DNA from 2 places in the Streptomyces misionensis genome. Region 2 is predicted to be linked to the other one. Evidence: predicted binding sites of a transcription regulator. Region 2 holds the regulator's gene; the other holds the start of a gene.
What was found. The regulator HrcA, encoded in region 2, represses chaperone genes, less so after heat shock. The targets are predictions, from matches to a motif close to TTNGCACTCNGNNNNNCNGAGTGCNAA.
Positions count from the first base shown of each region.

Region 1: groL (chaperonin GroEL) is a predicted target of HrcA. The motif match lies at 3,191-3,217, and genes of this name have one in related genera.

Region 1 covers NZ_FNTD01000004.1:3,697,449-3,705,820, reverse strand. The annotation lists gene BLW85_RS18375 (glucosyl-3-phosphoglycerate synthase) at 1-511, opposite strand, end outside; SAM riboswitch class I at 655-799, shown strand; gene thrC (threonine synthase) at 818-2,101, shown strand; gene BLW85_RS18365 (MoaD/ThiS family protein) at 2,098-2,376, shown strand; gene BLW85_RS18360 (cold-shock protein) at 2,821-3,024, shown strand; gene groL (chaperonin GroEL) at 3,379-5,001, shown strand; gene BLW85_RS18350 (NADH:flavin oxidoreductase) at 5,202-6,329, shown strand; gene BLW85_RS18345 (hypothetical protein) at 6,414-6,983, opposite strand; gene BLW85_RS18340 (class I SAM-dependent methyltransferase) at 7,047-7,709, shown strand; gene BLW85_RS18335 (PTS transporter subunit EIIC) at 7,614-8,372, opposite strand, start outside.
Region 2 covers NZ_FNTD01000004.1:2,821,327-2,829,698, forward strand. The annotation lists gene BLW85_RS14505 (S41 family peptidase) at 1-388, opposite strand, end outside; gene BLW85_RS14510 (hypothetical protein) at 434-973, opposite strand; gene BLW85_RS14515 (VOC family protein) at 1,087-1,479, opposite strand; gene BLW85_RS14520 (16S rRNA (uracil(1498)-N(3))-methyltransferase) at 1,499-2,245, opposite strand; gene BLW85_RS14525 (nitronate monooxygenase) at 2,242-3,315, opposite strand; gene dnaJ (molecular chaperone DnaJ) at 3,540-4,676, opposite strand; gene hrcA (heat-inducible transcriptional repressor HrcA) at 4,677-5,693, opposite strand; gene BLW85_RS14540 (MBL fold metallo-hydrolase) at 5,857-6,579, shown strand; gene BLW85_RS14545 (DUF3097 domain-containing protein) at 6,614-7,423, shown strand; gene hemW (radical SAM family heme chaperone HemW) at 7,445-8,372, opposite strand, start outside.

The sequences.
Region 1 (8,372 bases), 880 kb from region 2:
GGCCGCCCTGCCCCGCCGACCCGGCGAGCGGCCGGTCGTACATCGCCTTGACCAGCTGCACGTCCGGTTCGGTGAGCAGCGGGCCGACGATCCCGGTGACGAAGTCGGCCGAGAACTCCCGCAGGTCCGCGTCGACGAAGCAGACGACGTCCCCGCCGGCGACGAGCAGCGAGCGCCACAGCACCTCGCCCTTGCCCGGTACGGCGGGTATCCGGGGCAGGATCGCGTCGCGGTGCACCACCCGCGCGCCCGCCGCGGCCGCCACCTCGGAGGTGCGGTCGGTGGACCCGGAGTCGATCACCAGCACCTCGTCGACCAGCGGGACCCGCTCCACCAGCTCGCGCCGGATCACGGCGACGATCTCGCCGACGGTCTCCTCCTCGTTGAGCGCGGGCAGGACCACGCTGACCGCCTGGCCGGTGCGCTGCTTGGCCGCCAGGAGCTGGTGCATCGGCCGATCGTGCACGGACCAGGAGCGGTCGCTCAGCCAGCGCTCGACTTCTTCCAGCACGGTCCCGGGCTCCTCACGGTTGTCTCGCGGTACGGACGACTATCTCAACTGTCCAGGCCTTCGGTTACAGTCTTGAACAACGCCGATGACCATCGCATGTCGGGGGTCCACGCGCGCCGACAACCGCATACACAACCGAATACCGCTCATCCAGAGGGGCAGAGGGACACGGCCCGATGAAGCCCCGGCAACCCTCCAGCCGGTCTCGTTCTTCGAACAGCGAGGCTCCCGGCTAGGGAAGGTGCCAAATCCGTCTCGCGGCGAGATGCGTCGCGAGGAAGATGAGGAGAAAGGGCCTCGCCTCCCATGGCTGTGCAGACAGTTGCCTCCACCGGCAGTTCCACCGTCGACCTCGGCCCCGCCGCCGCCCTGAGCTGTCGGGAATGCGGCCACCGTGTCCCGCTCGGCCCGGTCTTCGCCTGCGAGGAGTGTTTCGGGCCGCTGGAGATCGCCTACGACTTCTCCGGCTACGACACCGAGGAACTGCGGGCGCGCATCGAAAGCGGCCCCGCCAACATCTGGCGCTACGCCCCGCTGCTGCCCGTCCCGGCGGACGTGGCCGACAAGCCGAACATCAACCCCGGCTGGACCAAGCTCGTCAAGGCCGACAACCTCGCCCGCGAACTCGGCGTCACCGGCGGCCTGTACGTCAAGGACGACTCCGGCAACCCGACCCACTCCTTCAAGGACCGGGTGGTCGCCCAGGCACTGGAGGCCGCGCGCGCCTTCGGCTTCACCACCCTGTCCTGCTCCTCCACCGGCAACCTGGCCGGCGCCGTCGGCGCCGCCGCCGCCCGCGCCGGCCTGCGCTCCTGCGTGTTCATCCCGCACGACCTGGAGCAGGGCAAGGTCGTCATGGCCGCGGTCTACGGCGGCGAGCTGGTCGGCATCGAGGGCAACTACGACGACGTGAACCGCTTCTGCTCCGAGCTGATCGGCGACCCGGCCGGCGAGGGCTGGGGCTTCGTCAACGTCAATCTGCGCCCCTACTACGCGGAGGGCTCCAAGACCCTGGCGTACGAGATCTGCGAGCAGCTCGGCTGGCGGCTGCCCGACCAGATCGTGGTCCCGATCGCCTCCGGCTCCCAGCTCACCAAGATCGACAAGGGGCTCCAGGAGCTGATCAGGCTGGGGCTCGTGGAGGACCGGCCGTACAAGATCTTCGGCGCCCAGGCCGAGGGCTGCTCGCCGGTGTCGACCGCCTTCAAGGCGGGCCACGACGTGGTGCGGCCGCAGAAGCCGGACACCATCGCCAAGTCGCTCGCCATCGGCAACCCGGCCGACGGGCCCTACGTCCTGGACATCGCCCGGCGCACCGGCGGCGCCGTGGAGGACGTCACGGACGAGCAGGTCGTCGCCGCGATCAAGCTGCTGGCCCGGACCGAGGGCATCTTCGCCGAGACCGCGGGCGGCGTGACCGTCGGCGTGACGAAGAAGTTGATCGACAGCGGGATCCTCGACCCGGCGAAGACCACCGTCGTCCTCAACACCGGCGACGGTCTGAAGACCCTCGACGCGGTGGCCGGCACCGGCCTGACCGCCACCATCCGCCCGACCCTGGACTCCTTCCGAGAGGCTGGCCTCGCATGAGCGTGACCGTTCGCATCCCCACCATCCTGCGCACCTACACCGGCGGCCGGGCCGAGGTCGCCGCCGAGGGCGCCACCCTCGCCGAGGTCATCGAGGACCTGGAGAAGAACCACACCGGGATCGCCGCCCGCGTCCTGGACGACCAGGGCAAGCTGCGCCGGTTCGTGAACGTCTACGTCAACGACGACGACGTCCGCTTCGAGCAGGGCCTGCAGACCGTCACCCCGGACGGCGCGGGCATCTCGATCATCCCGGCGGTCGCCGGCGGCTGCTGACCGAATGACCGATCATTACCTTCGGTAAGGACGGTTACGGAAGGTTCATCGGATTGCCCTCTCCGTGAGAGAAGCGGAGGGGGCAATTCTGTGTGATTGAGCGCGGTACAGTTGGGGAACACGCCCCGGATCACCGAGGGGAAGCCCTCGATTCCTCACCGCGAGCCCGATAAGAAGTAGCCAAAGTGCACGGGTTTTCCGCGGCTTTTGTGTTGTTTTCAGGGGCCCGACTTGCCCTGAACTCTGGTGAATTCTCCCCACATTCCGGATCGGTCGCGTCCAGAATTCTCGTCCAATTGACCTGTTGCAGACGGCAGTTGGACAGATACATTCAGCCGCGGTCGACGCGTTCCGGCGCACGCCCCCGACCGATTGGGGGGTGAGGTCTGACCCGGGTCCGCGAAGTGTGGATCTGTGCAAGGGCCAGTAATAGGGGAGTTAGGCATGGCTCAGGGCACCGTCAAGTGGTTCAACGCGGAGAAGGGGTACGGCTTCATCGCGGTCGACGGTGGTGCGGACGTCTTCGTCCACTACAGCGCCATTCAGATGGACGGCTACCGCACCCTGGAGGAGGGCCAGCGGGTCGAGTTCGAGATCTCGCAGGGCCAGAAGGGTCCGCAGGCCGACATGGTTCGCGTCACCGCCTGAACGTTTCTCGACCGCAGGGCCCGCACCTCGCACGAGGTGCGGGCCCTGCGGCATGTCCGGCCGGTGCGTTCGCCCGGGGCTGACGGCGGGCCCGTACCCGCGCAGGCGCCTGCGCCCGCCCGTCACCCGACCGCCACCCCTCGACGAGCCCGCTACGCGGGCGCACCTTGCACTCGGGCATGCCGAGTGCTAATCATTGCGTTAGCACTCTGAAGGTGAGAGTGACAAAGAAGGACCGGGTCGGTGAGGCCCGCAGGCCAGGTGGGGCAAGGAACCGCAGGCCGGCGAGCCGTCCGTCGCGGGCGCGGGCGCGGTCCGAAGGAATCACCCCCAGTCCTGGAGGGACCACTTCACATGGCCAAGATCATCGCGTTCGACGAGGAGGCGCGGCGCGGCCTCGAGCGCGGCATGAACCAGCTCGCGGACGCCGTCAAGGTGACGCTCGGCCCCAAGGGTCGCAACGTCGTCCTCGAGAAGAAGTGGGGCGCCCCCACGATCACCAACGATGGTGTCTCCATCGCCAAGGAGATCGAGCTCGAGGACCCGTACGAGAAGATCGGCGCCGAGCTGGTCAAGGAAGTCGCCAAGAAGACGGACGACGTCGCCGGTGACGGTACGACCACCGCGACCGTGCTCGCCCAGGCCCTGGTCAAGGAAGGCCTGCGCAACGTCGCCGCCGGCGCCAACCCGATGGCTCTGAAGCGCGGTATCGAGAAGGCCGTCGAGGCCGTCTCCGCCGCCCTCCTGGAGCAGGCGAAGGACGTCGAGACCAAGGAGCAGATCGCCTCCACCGCGTCCATCTCCGCCGCCGACACCCAGATCGGCGAGCTGATCGCCGAGGCCATGGACAAGGTCGGCAAGGAAGGCGTCATCACCGTCGAGGAGAGCAACACCTTCGGTCTGGAGCTGGAGCTCACCGAGGGCATGCGCTTCGACAAGGGCTACATCTCCGCCTACTTCGCGACCGACATGGAGCGCATGGAGGCGTCGCTCGAGGACCCGTACATCCTCATCGCGAACTCCAAGATCGGCTCCGTCAAGGACCTGCTCCCGCTCCTGGAGAAGGTCATGCAGTCGGGCAAGCCGCTGCTGATCATCGCCGAGGACGTCGAGGGCGAGGCCCTGTCGACCCTGGTCGTCAACAAGATCCGCGGCACCTTCAAGTCCGTCGCCGTCAAGGCCCCGGGCTTCGGCGACCGCCGCAAGGCCATGCTCGGCGACATCGCCATCCTCACGGGCGGCGAGGTCATCTCCGAGGAGGTCGGCCTCAAGCTGGAGAACGCGACCCTGGACCTCCTGGGCCGCGCCCGCAAGGTCGTCATCACCAAGGACGAGACCACCATCGTCGACGGTGCCGGCTCCTCCGAGCAGGTCAACGGCCGCGTCAACCAGATCCGCGCCGAGATCGAGAACAGCGACTCCGACTACGACCGCGAGAAGCTCCAGGAGCGCCTGGCCAAGCTCGCGGGCGGCGTCGCGGTCATCAAGGCCGGTGCCGCCACCGAGGTGGAGCTCAAGGAGCGCAAGCACCGCATCGAGGACGCCGTGCGCAACGCCAAGGCGGCCGTCGAGGAGGGCATCGTCGCCGGTGGTGGCGTGGCCCTGCTCCAGGCCTCCCAGGTCTTCGAGAAGCTGGAGCTGGAGGGTGACGAGGCGACCGGCGCCAACGCCGTGCGCATCGCCCTGGAGGCCCCGCTGAAGCAGATCGCCGTCAACGCCGGCCTCGAGGGCGGTGTCGTGGTGGAGAAGGTGCGCAACCTGACCCCGGGCCACGGCCTGAACGCCGCGACCGGCGAGTACGTCGACCTGGTCGCCGAGGGCATCATCGACCCGGCGAAGGTGACCCGTTCCGCGCTGCAGAACGCCGCCTCCATCGCCGCGCTGTTCCTCACCACCGAGGCCGTCATCGCCGACAAGCCGGAGAAGGCCGCCGCGGCCGCTCCGGGCGGCATGCCGGGCGGTGACATGGACTTCTGATCGGCCTTCGCCGATCGGGCTTCCTGCCGAGGGCGGCACTTCCTGTCGGACGACAGGGGGTGCCGCCCTCGGGCGTGTCCGGGCTCACAACATGCGCCCGCCGACGGGGGAATGCGGGCCGTCGCGCGACCGCTTACTTAAGGGTCTACAACAATGCACGTTCACATACCGGTTGGTCAGAAGCTCTAGGAGTCCCCCACGTGACCGTCGACACGTCCGCCGCCTCCCGCGCGGCCCAGATCCTCTCCCGCCCCGTCACCCTCAACGGCCTCACCGTCCCCAACCGGATCGCGATGGCGCCGATGACCCGGATGTTCTCCCCCGGTGGCGTCCCCGGCGAGGACGTGCGCTCGTACTACGCGCGCCGCGCCGCCGCCGGCGTCGGCCTGATCGTCACCGAGGGCACCTACGTGGGCCACGAGTCGGCCGGGCAGAGCGACCGGATCCCGCGGTTCTCCGGCGAGCAGGAGCTCGCGGGCTGGGCGAAGGTCGCCGAGGACGTGCACGCCGCGGGCGGCACCATCGTCCCGCAGCTGTGGCACATCGGCATGGTGCGCAAGCAGGGCGAGCCGCCGTTCGCCGACGCGCCCGCCATCGGCCCCTCCGGCATCCGCCTGGACGGCACCGAGGGCCAGGGCAAGGCGATGACCCGGCAGGACCTCGACGACGTCATCGGCGCGTTCGCCGAGGCCGCCGCGGCCGCCGAGCGCATCGGCTTCGACGGCGTCGAGCTGCACGGCGCCCACGGCTACCTCATCGACCAGTTCCTGTGGGAGCGCACCAACCGCCGCACCGACGCGTACGGCGGCGACCCGGTCGCCCGCACCAGGTTCGCGGCGGAGATCGTGTCCGCCGTGCGCGAGGCGGTCTCCCCGGAGTTCCCGGTGATCTTCCGCTACTCGCAGTGGAAGTCCGACAACTACGACGCCCGCCTGGCCGAGACCCCGGAGGAGCTGGAGGCCGTCCTGACCCCGCTCGCCGCGGCCGGCGTCGACGTCTTCCACGCCTCCACCCGCCGCTACTGGCTCCCCGAGTTCGACGGCTCCGACCTCAACCTCGCGGGCTGGACCAAGAAGCTCACCGGCAAGCAGACCATCACCGTCGGCTCGGTCGGCCTCGACGGCGACTTCACCGGCGCCTTCCGCGGCGAGGGCTCCCCGGTCAAGGCCATCGACAACCTCCTCGACCGGCTGGAGGCCGACGAGTTCGACATGGTCGCGGTCGGCCGCGCGCTGCTCCAGGACCCGCAGTGGGCGGCCAAGGTGCTCGCCGGTCGCTTCGACGAGCTGCGGCCGTACGACGCGGCGTCGCTGAAGACGCTCAGCTGAGGAAGCCCTCAACCGAGGAAGCCCTCGACGAAGGACGCCCCGGCCGCGGATGCCCCCCGGCCGGGGGCGGTCCGGGCGGGGGCGCTACAGGTTGTTCATCGGCTCGATGTCGACGCGCACCGGCGTCCCCCACACACGCAGCACCTCGTAGTCGGTGAACTCGTGCACCAGCCGGTAGGCCATGGCGGGCCGCGCGCCGCGCCGCTGGGCGGCGAGATACGCCTCGGCCTCCCGCCGGTCCCGCCGGGGGGTGCCGCACAGCTGCCACTCCTGCCCGTTCCACAGCTCCGGCAGCCACCGCTGCTGGGGCTGCGGGCGGTCCTCCCGGACGCCGTACCGCGAGGGCGCCGAGGCCGCCGGCTGCGCCGGGCCCGGCCGTCCCTGGAACTCCGAGCGGCGGGCCGCCCGGCGCCGGGTCTCGCACAGCAGGCACAGATCGGGCGCGCTCTCGTCCACCGGCCCCTGCGGGTGCTCGGCGCACCGGGTGGCCGGCGCGTTGGTGCCGGCGCTCTCCTCCAGCAGATCCAGCGCCCTGCGCAGATCCGCCCTGATCTCCTGGAGCCGCCCGTCGGGGGTGTCGGCGGCCAGCGCCTCTCCGTGCTCCCCGAGCACCCGAAGGGCCCGGCCGAGGGCGGCCAGCTGGGCGTGGTTCATGGCGGTTCCCGGTCGATAGGCGGCTTCCGTGGGTCCTCCCAGTGTCCAGGACGGGGGCCCGCCGTGGTGGACTGGGGCGTGGTGACTTTGAGCAGGCGACTGGTCGACGTGCTGGGGCGGGTCAACGACACCTACCCCTGGGATCACAACGCGCACTTCCACCCCTGGCTGCTGAGGCGGCTGCCGCGCCGCTTCGGGCGGGCCCTCGACGTGGGATGCGGGGCCGGGGAGCTGGCGCGGGCGCTGGCCGGGCGGGCGGAGCGGGTGACCGCGGTCGACACCGATCCGGAGATCCTGGAGCGCGCGCGGGAGTCCGGCGGGGCCGTGGCCAATGTCGAGTACTGCCTCGGCGCCGCCCCCGACGGGCTGCCGCCCGGACCCTACGACGTCATCACCTGTGTCGCCGTACTGCACCACCTCCCCTTCACCGAGGCCCTCACCCGGTTCCGGCGGGAGCTGGCCCCCGGCGGGACGCTGGTCGTCGTGGGGTGTGCGCGGGACGAGGACGTGCGGGGGGTGGTCTCCCTGGCGCTCAACCCGCTGTTCGGTCTGGTGAAGAACCGCGGCCGGGCGGCCGTCCGGCGGCCCGTGGCCATGACCGCGCCCACCCGGCCGCCCGGGATGACCTTCTCAGAGATTGCCGGACAGGCCCGTCGGCTGCTGCCCGGAGCCCGGCTGCGGCGGCGGTTCTTCTGGCGGTACACCCTTGTGTGGCAGGCCCCCTGAGCGCCTCGTCGCGGCCGGCAGGCCGAAGAGGTACGTCGCGAGGAAGCCGACCGCGTAGCCGGTGAACAGACCGCCCGCGTAGACCGCCGCCGTCGGGCCCGGGCCCCGGTTGCCCGCGAGCAGCGGGAAGAGGGCCCAGCCGGACGGGCCGATCGCGGTCGCGCCGACCCTGGTGCCGAGCATCGCGAAGCAGCCGATGAACGCCCCGCCCGCCGCGCCGCCCGCGCACGCGGTCAGGAACGGCCGGCCGAGGGGCAGCGAGACGCCGTAGATCAGGGGTTCGCCGACGCCCAGCAGGCCCGCCGGAAGCGCCGATCTGATCGTCGTGCGCAAGGAGACGTCGTGGCGCAGGCGGACGTACACCGCCAGTGCCGCGCCGACCTGGCCGGCGCCCGCCATGGACAGCAGGGGCAGCAGCGCGGTGTAGCCCTGCTGGGCGATGAGGGTGGCGTGGATGGGGATCAGGGCCTGGTGCAGGCCCAGCATGACCAGGGGGAGGAAGAGGCCGCCGAGGAGGAGGCCGGCGAGGGCACCCGTGGTGCCGAGGAGCCAGTTCGCCGCCGTGCCGATCGCGGCGGACACCGCGCCCGCCGCGTACATCAGGCCGTACAGCGTGACCAGGCCGGGGACCAGGACCGTCACCGTGGGGGTGAGCAGGACGTC
Region 2 (8,372 bases):
CGTCGAGCGGGACGGCGCGGGCCCAGGTGCGGCGCAGGCTGGGCTGACCGGCGGTGCTCAGCGCGAGGACCTGTCCCCCGGGGGTCCAGCCGCGCACCTGGGTCCGCGAACTGCCCCAGTGGGTCAGGCGCTTGGCGGGTCCGCCCTCGACGGGGGCGATGTGCACCTCGCGGGCGCCGTCGCGGGTGGAGGTCCAGGCGAGGGTGGTGCCGTCGGGCGAGATGCGGGGGTGGTCCACGGGCACGTTGTCCGCGCTGACCCGCCAGGCGCGGCCCCCGTCGAGGGGGGCCAGCCAGACGTCGTCCTCGGCGACGAAGGTCACCAAGTCGCCGTGCAGGTGCGGGAATCGGAGGTAGCCGGAGGTTCCTGTCGAAGCGCCCTGAGTCACCCCGTCACCATACGCAGCGGACGCCGTTCGCGGGTCCTTTTCCGATCACTTGCCCTGGGCCGGCGGGCAGGCGGGATCACCCGTGCACCAGACGGTGCGGGTGACGGTGACCGTCACGACGGGACGCGGGACGGCGGGGGCGTACGACGGCCGGTACGCCGGGCCGGGCGCGGCACCGCAGTCGCCGAGCCCGCTGACGTGGAACACCTGTCTGCCGCCCACCCTGGCCCGCAGGTCCCCGCGTACGCAGACGCCGTCGACGGCCCTGGTCACCTCTCCGTTGACGGTGATCCTGCGGCGGTCCCTGGTCTCGCCCTGGCAGTCGACGGCGACCACGGCGCTCGCGCCCGGCGCGGACGCCGCCACCGCGGCACCGCCGCCCCGGTCGCCGCCGCAGGTCAGCCAGCCGACGTCGACGTGCTGCCGGGTCAGCTCCGCGGTCGCCGTGCCGTCGGTGGTGTAGGCGACGGTCGCCGGCCCGAGCTGATCGGGCTCGCAGGCCACCAGGGCGCCCGCGCCCGCGAGCACGAGCCCGGCGACGCCGAGCACCCGGCGCCGGGCCCGGGTCCACATGAATGCCCCCATGCACGGCAGACTGCCACCGCGCACGGCCGCGCCGGAAGCCTGCGCCCGATCACTCACCCGTTCGGCGGCCCGCGCCCCGGACCGGGCCCCGGCCGGTCACGGCGCCCTGGGCGTCAGCCGCGCAGCAGCAGCCACTCCTGGAGTTCGACCAGGTTGCCCTCGGGGTCCTTGAGGTGGGCCACGCGCATGCGGTCGGTCATCGGGGCGGGGCCGTGCAGGAGGGTGGCGCCCCGGGCGGCGAGACCGGCGCAGTAGGCGTCGAGGTCGTCCACCCGCAGCACCACCAGGGAACGGTGGCCCGTCGCGGCACCGGCCAGTTCGGGCAGCACCCCGGCCATCATGGCGCGGTCCTGGAGGGCGATGCCCGCCGAGCCGGTGTGCGGGCTGAACTTCTCGTACGGCCCCTCGCTCGCGCCGGACTGCGGCTTGAGGCCGAGGACGTCGGCGTAGAAGCGGTAGCAGGCGGCGAAGTCGGTGACCAGCAGGCGTACTTGGGCCAGTTCCACGGAGTCTCCCGGATGAGGTTCAGGACCAGCGGCCGGTGCGTCCCAGCAGCAGGGCCGCCGCGGCGGTACCGGCGGTGGAGGTGCGCAGCACGCTGGGGCCCAGCACGTACGCCTTCGCGCCCGCCTCCTCGAACAGCGCCAACTCGTCGCGGGAGACGCCCCCTTCGGGGCCGACGACCAGTACGATCTCGCCCCGCGCGGGCAGCTCGGCCGTGGCCAGCGGCTCGCTGACGTGCTCGAAGTCGGAGTGCAGCACCCCGGCGAAGTCCGCGTCGGCGAGCAGCGCGGCCACCTGCTTGGTCGTCGCCGCGTCCGCGACCTCGGGGAAGCGCACCCGCCGGGACTGCTTGCCGGCCTCGCGGGCGGTGGCCCGCCACTTGCCGAGCGCCTTGAGGCCCCGGTCGCCCTTCCACTGCGTGATGCACCGGGCGGCCTGCCACGGCACGATCGCGTCGACGCCGACCTCGGTCATCGTCTCGACGGCCAGCTCGCCCCGGTCGCCCTTGGGCAGGGCCTGGACGACGGTGATCCGGGGGTTCGGCGCGGCCTCCTCGCCGATCCCGCTCATGTGGACGACCAGCCGGTCCTTGCCCTCGCTGCCGATCACCTCGCACACCGCGTAGCGCCCGGCGCCGTCGGTGAGCACGACCTCCTCGCCGGGCTGGAGCCGCTTCACGGAGACCGCGTGCCGGCCCTCGGGACCGTCCAGCACGTACCGGCCGCCGTCCGCGTCGAAGTCGGGGACGACGAAGACGGGGGCGGTCACCGGGCACCGTCCTTCGCCAACGCGGCGCGGGCCTCGGCGAGTTCGTCCGCGAGCACCTCGACCAGCCGTCCGGCGGGCAGGTCCCGGGCCAGCCGGTGGCCCTGGCCCGCCCACAGCGCCATGCCCTGCGCGTCCCCGGCCCTGGCGGCGGCCTTGCGCAGCGGGGAGGTGAGGTGGTGGACCTCGGGGTAGGCGGCGGGCGCGTACGGGCCGTGCTCGCGCAGGAAGCGGTTGACCAGTCCGCGTGCCGGGCGCCCGGAGAACGCGCGGGTCAGCTCGGTGCGCGCGAACAGCGGGTTGGTCAGCGCCTCCTTGTGCACGGCGGGGGCGCCGGACTCGGGGGTGGCGAGGAAGGCGGTGCCCAGCTGGGCCGCGCTCGCGCCCGCCGCGAGGACGGCGGCGATCTGGCTGCCGCGCATGATGCCGCCCGCGGCGACGACCGGGATGCCCACGGCCTCGCGGATCTGGGCGACCAGCGACAGCAGTCCGATGCCGGTGCCGTCGTTCTCCGCGATGTCCCGGTGGGTGCCCTGGTGGCCGCCGGCCTCCACGCCCTGGGCGATCACCGCGTCCGCTCCGGCCCGCTCCACCGCGAGGGCCTCCTCGGCGGTGGTGGCGGTGACCAGCGTGACCGTGCCGGCCCGCCGCAGCCGCTCCAGCGCCTCGGGGCTCGGCACACCGAAGTGGAAGGAGACCGCGGGTACCGGGTCGTCCAGGAGCACGGCGAGCTTGGCGTCGTAGCCGTCGTCGCGGCCGCCGTCCGGATCGCCCAGCTCGGTCTCGTACCAGGCGGCCTCGCCGGCGAGCTGATGGGCGTAGACCTCCACCGCGCCGCTCTCCGCGTGCTCCGGCTGCGGCATGAACACGTTGACGCCGAAGGGGCGGTCGGTGAGTCCCCGCAGCCGCTTGATCTCCTGGTACATGCCGTCGGCGGTCTTGTACCCGGCGGCCAGGAACCCGAGCCCACCGGCCCCGGACACCGCGGCGGCGAGCTCCGGCACGGAGACGCCGCCCGCCATGGGTGCCTGCACGATCGGGTGAGGGAGAAGATCGGTCAGTGCGGAGGACATGACCGCATGGTGTCACGTCCTCCGAACAAGTCCGAATCGGGAGTCCGCATCGGCATATTCCACTCCGCTCCCGGTCAGCGCGCCGCGGACGTCCACCGCCACGGCTCGGTCAGCGCCCGTTGAACGCGTCCTTCAGCCGCGAGAACAGACCCTGCTGCCCGGGCTGGCTGTGCCCGCCCGGGGGACGACCCCCGGACCCCCGGCCACGGCTCCGGTCAGCGGCGTCAGCGCCCGTTGAACGCGTCCTTCAGCCGCGAGAACAGACCCTGCTGCCCCGGTTGGAACTGGCCCTGGGGGCGTTCCTCGCCGCGCAGCTTGGAGAGTTCGCGCAGCAGGCGCTCCTGTTCGGGGTCCAGCTTGGTCGGCGTCTGGACCTCGACGTGGACGACCAGGTCGCCCCGGCCGCCGCCGCGCAGATGCGTGACGCCCCGGTTGTGCAGCGGGATCGACTGGCCGGACTGGGTGCCGGGCCGGATGTCGACCTCCTCCAGGCCGTCCAGCGTCTCCAGCGGCACCTTGGTGCCGAGGGCCGCCGCGGTCATCGGGATCGTCACCGTGCAGTGCAGATCGTCGCCGCGGCGCTGGAAGGTGCTGTGCGGCAGCTCGTGGATCTCGACGTACAGGTCGCCGGCCGGACCGCCGCCGGGGCCGACCTCGCCCTCGCCCGCGAGCTGGATCCGCGTGCCGTTGTCGACACCGGCCGGGATCTTCACCGTCAGCGTGCGCCGCGAGCGGACGCGGCCGTCGCCGGCGCACTCCGGGCACGGGGTCGGCACCACGGTGCCGAAGCCCTGGCACTGGGGGCACGGCCGCGAGGTCATGACCTGGCCCAGGAAGGACCGGGTGACCTGCGAGACCTCGCCGCGGCCGCGGCACATGTCACACGTCTGCGCGGACGTGCCCGGAGCCGCGCCCTCGCCGTTGCAGGTGTTGCAGACGACCGCGGTGTCGACCTGGATCTCCTTGGTGGTCCCGAAGGCCGCCTCGTCCAGCTCCACCTCGATCCGGATCATCGCGTCCTGGCCGCGCCGGGTGCGCGAGCGCGGCCCGCGCTGCGACGCCGTGCCGAAGAACGCGTCCATGATGTCGGAGAAGTTGCCGAAGCCACCGGCCCCGAAGCCGCCCGCGCCGGCGCCGCCGGACTGCGAGAGGGGATCTCCGCCGAGGTCGTAGACCTGCTTCTTCTGCGGGTCCGACAGCACCTCGTAAGCGGCGTTGATCTCCTTGAACCGCTCCTGGGTCTTCGGATCGGGGTTGACGTCCGGGTGCAGCTCGCGCGCGAGCCGGCGGAACGCCTTCTTGATCTCATCCTGCGACGCGTCGCGGCGCACGCCGAGAACGGCGTAGTAGTCCGTGGCCACTTACGACTCCGCCAGGATCTGTCCGACGTACCGTGCCACTGCGCGTACCGCTCCCATCGTTCCCGGGTAGTCCATGCGGGTCGGTCCGACCACGCCGAGCTTGGCAACCGCCTCGCCGCCCGAACCGTAGCCCACCGACACCACGGAGGTTGAGTTGAGTCCTTCGTGGGCGATCTCGTGCCCGATGCGCACGGTCATGCCCGGATCCTTCGCCTCGCCGAGGAGCTTGAGGAGCACGACCTGCTCCTCCAGCGCCTCCAGGACGGGCCGGATCGTGAGGGGGAAGTCGTGTCCGAAACGGGTGAGATTGGCGGTGCCGCCGATCATCAGCCGCTCCTCGTTCTCCTCGACCAGTGTCTCCAGAAGAGTGGAGAGCACCGTGGAGACCGTACCCCGATCCTCGGGTTCGAAGGCGTCCGGCAGGTCCTCGACCAGTGTCGGCACGTCCGCGAACCGGCGGCCCGCGACCCGGCTGTTCAACCGCGCGCGCAGATCCGCCAGGGACGCCTCGCCGAACGGCGCCGGGCAGTCCACCATCCGCTGCTCGACCCGGCCGGTGTCCGTGATCAGCACCAGCATCACGCGCGCCGGGGCGAGCGCGAGCAGTTCCACGTGCCGCACGGTGGACCGGGTCAGGGAGGGGTACTGCACGACGGCGACCTGCCGGGTCAGCTGCGCGAGCAGCCGTACCGTGCGCGCCACCACGTCGTCGAGGTCGACGGCGCCGTCCAGGAAGTTCTGGATCGCGCGCCGCTCGGGCGCGGTCATCGGCTTGACGCCGGCGAGCTTGTCGACGAACAGCCGGTAGCCCTTGTCGGTGGGGATGCGCCCCGCGCTGGTGTGCGGCTGGGCGATGAACCCCTCGTCCTCCAGGGCCGCCATGTCGTTGCGCACGGTGGCCGGGGAGACGCCGAGGTTGTGCCGCTCGGTCAGGGCCTTCGACCCGACCGGCTCCTCGGTGCCGACGTAGTCCTGGACGATGGCGCGCAACACCTGAAGCCTGCGTTCACTCAGCATTCGCGCGCACCTCCAGCACGTCGTCCCCTTGTGTCCCTCGGTTCGGGCGCCTGGCACTCTTCGCGTGCGAGTGCCAGCGTTCCCCGGCCCAGTGTACGGCCGTGGGGTACGCACCGGGCAAGGTCGGTGCCCCCGTGACCGCTCGTGGGGCTAGCGTCGCGGTATGACGGTGACTTGGGAAGAGCGGGGATGGGAGCGGCTGACCACGGGGGTCGGACGGTGCCGCCTGCCGGGCTGGGACTGCACGGCGGGGCTGGTCCTGGGCGCGGACACGGCGCTGATGGTGGACGCCGGGTCGAGCCTGGGCGAGGGGGCGCGGCTGCGGGCGGCGGCGGAGGAACTGGCGGGCGGCCGTGTGACCCATCTCGCGCTGACCCACGCCCATTTCGACCACGTCTTCGGCGCCGCCGCGTTCGCGGGGGCGGCGGTGTACGCGGCGGTGGGCGCGGAGGCGGTGCTCGCCGGCGAGCGCGACGCGCTGCGCCACGACGCCGTCCACCACGGGCTGCCGGCGGCGGACGCGGAGGAGGCGGCGCTGGCGCTGGTCCCGCCGCGGCACCTGGTCTCCGGGGAGCGCACCCTGGACCTCGGCGGGGGCCGCCAGGTGCTGCTGGCCAACGTCGGCCCCGGCCACACCGCCCACGACCTGGTGGTCCTGGTGCCGGGCGAGCGAGAGGTGGTGTTCTGCGGCGACCTGGTCGAGGAGTCCGGCGAGCCCCAGGCGGGCCCGGACGCCGTACCGTCCCGCTGGCCGGCCGCGCTGGACCGGCTGCTGGCGCTGGGCGGCGAGGACGCGCTGTACGTGCCCGGTCACGGAGCGGTGGTGGACGCGGCCTTCGTGCGGCGCCAACGGGACGCCCTGGCCGCGCGTTTCGGCGTGTCGTGAGCGCCCGCCCCGCTCTTCTCCTATCGTCATCCGAATGCGCCAGTACTCCCCCGACCTCACCCCGCCCTGGAAGAAGTCCCAGCCGGTGCCGGAGGTGCCCGCGGAGCCGGGCCTGGTCGTGGAGGAGCCCGGCACCGGGTTCTGCGGCGCGGTGATCGGCTGCGAGGCGGGCACGGTCACGCTGGAGGACCGCTTCGGCAAGCACCGGGTCTTCCCGCTGGAACCCCGCGGTTTCCTGCTGGAGGGCCGCCCGGTGACCCTCGTGCGCCCCGCCGCCGCCCCGGCCCGTCCCGCCCGCACGGCATCCGGTTCGGTCGCGGTGCCCGGCGCCCGCGCCCGCGTGGCCCGCGCCGGCCGCATCTACGTCGAGGGGCGGCACGACGCCGAGCTGGTCGAGAAGGTCTGGGGCGACGACCTGCGCATCGAGGGCGTGGTCGTGGAGTACCTGGAGGGCGTGGACCACCTGCCCTCGATCGTCGCCGACTTCGCCCCCGGCCCGGACGCCCGGCTCGGCGTCCTGGTGGACCACCTGGTGCCCGGCAGCAAGGAATGGCGCATCGCCGAGTCGGTGACCAGTGAGCACGCCCTGGTCGTGGGCCACCCCTACATCGACATCTGGGAGGCGGTGAAACCCGCCTCCCTGGGCATCGCCGCCTGGCCCGCCGTGCCCCGCGGCCAGGACTGGAAGACGGGCGTGTGCCGCGCCCTCGGCTGGCCGTCGGACAACACCGGCGCGGTGTGGCAGGCGATCCTCAAGCGGGTCGGCTCCTACAAGGACCTGGAGCCGGAGCTGCTGGGACGCGTAGAGGAGCTGATCGACTTCGTCACGGGCGGCGGTGCCTGATCCGCTTCGGGCCCGGACGGGTCAGTCCACCAGGTCCCGCACCACCGCGTCCGCGAGCAGCCGGCCGCGCAGGGTGAGCACGGCGCGGCCCTCGGCGTAGGGGCCCTCCTGGAGGAGTCCGTCCGCCACGGCCCGGCGCGCGGCCGCGAGGCCCGCCTCCTTCAGCAGGTCCAGCGGCGCGCCCTCGCGGAGCCGGAGCTCCAGCAGGACGCGCTCGACGCGGCGGTCCTCGGCGGTCAGCACCTCCCGGCCGGCGCCCGGGGAGCGGCCCGCGGCCAGGGCGGCGGCGTAGGCGCCGGGGTGCTTGACGTTCCACCAGCGGACGCCGCCCACGTGCGAGTGGGCGCCCGGCCCGGCGCCCCACCAGTCCGCGCCGCGCCAGTACAGCTCGTTGTGCAGGCAGCGGCCGGCCGCGGAGGTGGCCCAGTTGGAGACCTCGTACCAGGCGAAGCCCGCGGCCGAGAGGGTCTCCTCGGCGATCAGATAGCGGTCGGCGTGCACGTCGTCGTCGGTCATCGGGACCTCGCCCCGGCGGATCCGGCGGGCGAGCTGGGTGCCCTCCTCCACGATGAGCGCGTAGGCGCTGACGTGGTCGGGGCCGGCGCCGATCGCCGCCTGGAGGGAGGCCCGCCAGTCGTCGTCGCTCTCGCCCGGGGTGCCGTAGATCAGGTCCAGGTTGACGTGGTCGAAGCCCGCCGCCCGCGCCTCCGCGACGCACGCCTCGGGGCGCCCGGGGGTGTGGGTGCGGTCCAGGACCCGCAGCACGTGCTGCTTCGCGCTCTGCATGCCGAAGGAGATCCGGTTGAAGCCGCCCTCCCGGAGGGTCGCGAGGTAGGCCGGGTCGACGGACTCGGGGTTCGCCTCCGTGGTGACCTCGGCGTCCGGCGCCAGTCCGAACTCGTCGCGGATCGCCGCCAGCATCCGTACGAGGTCGTCGGCGGCCAGCAGG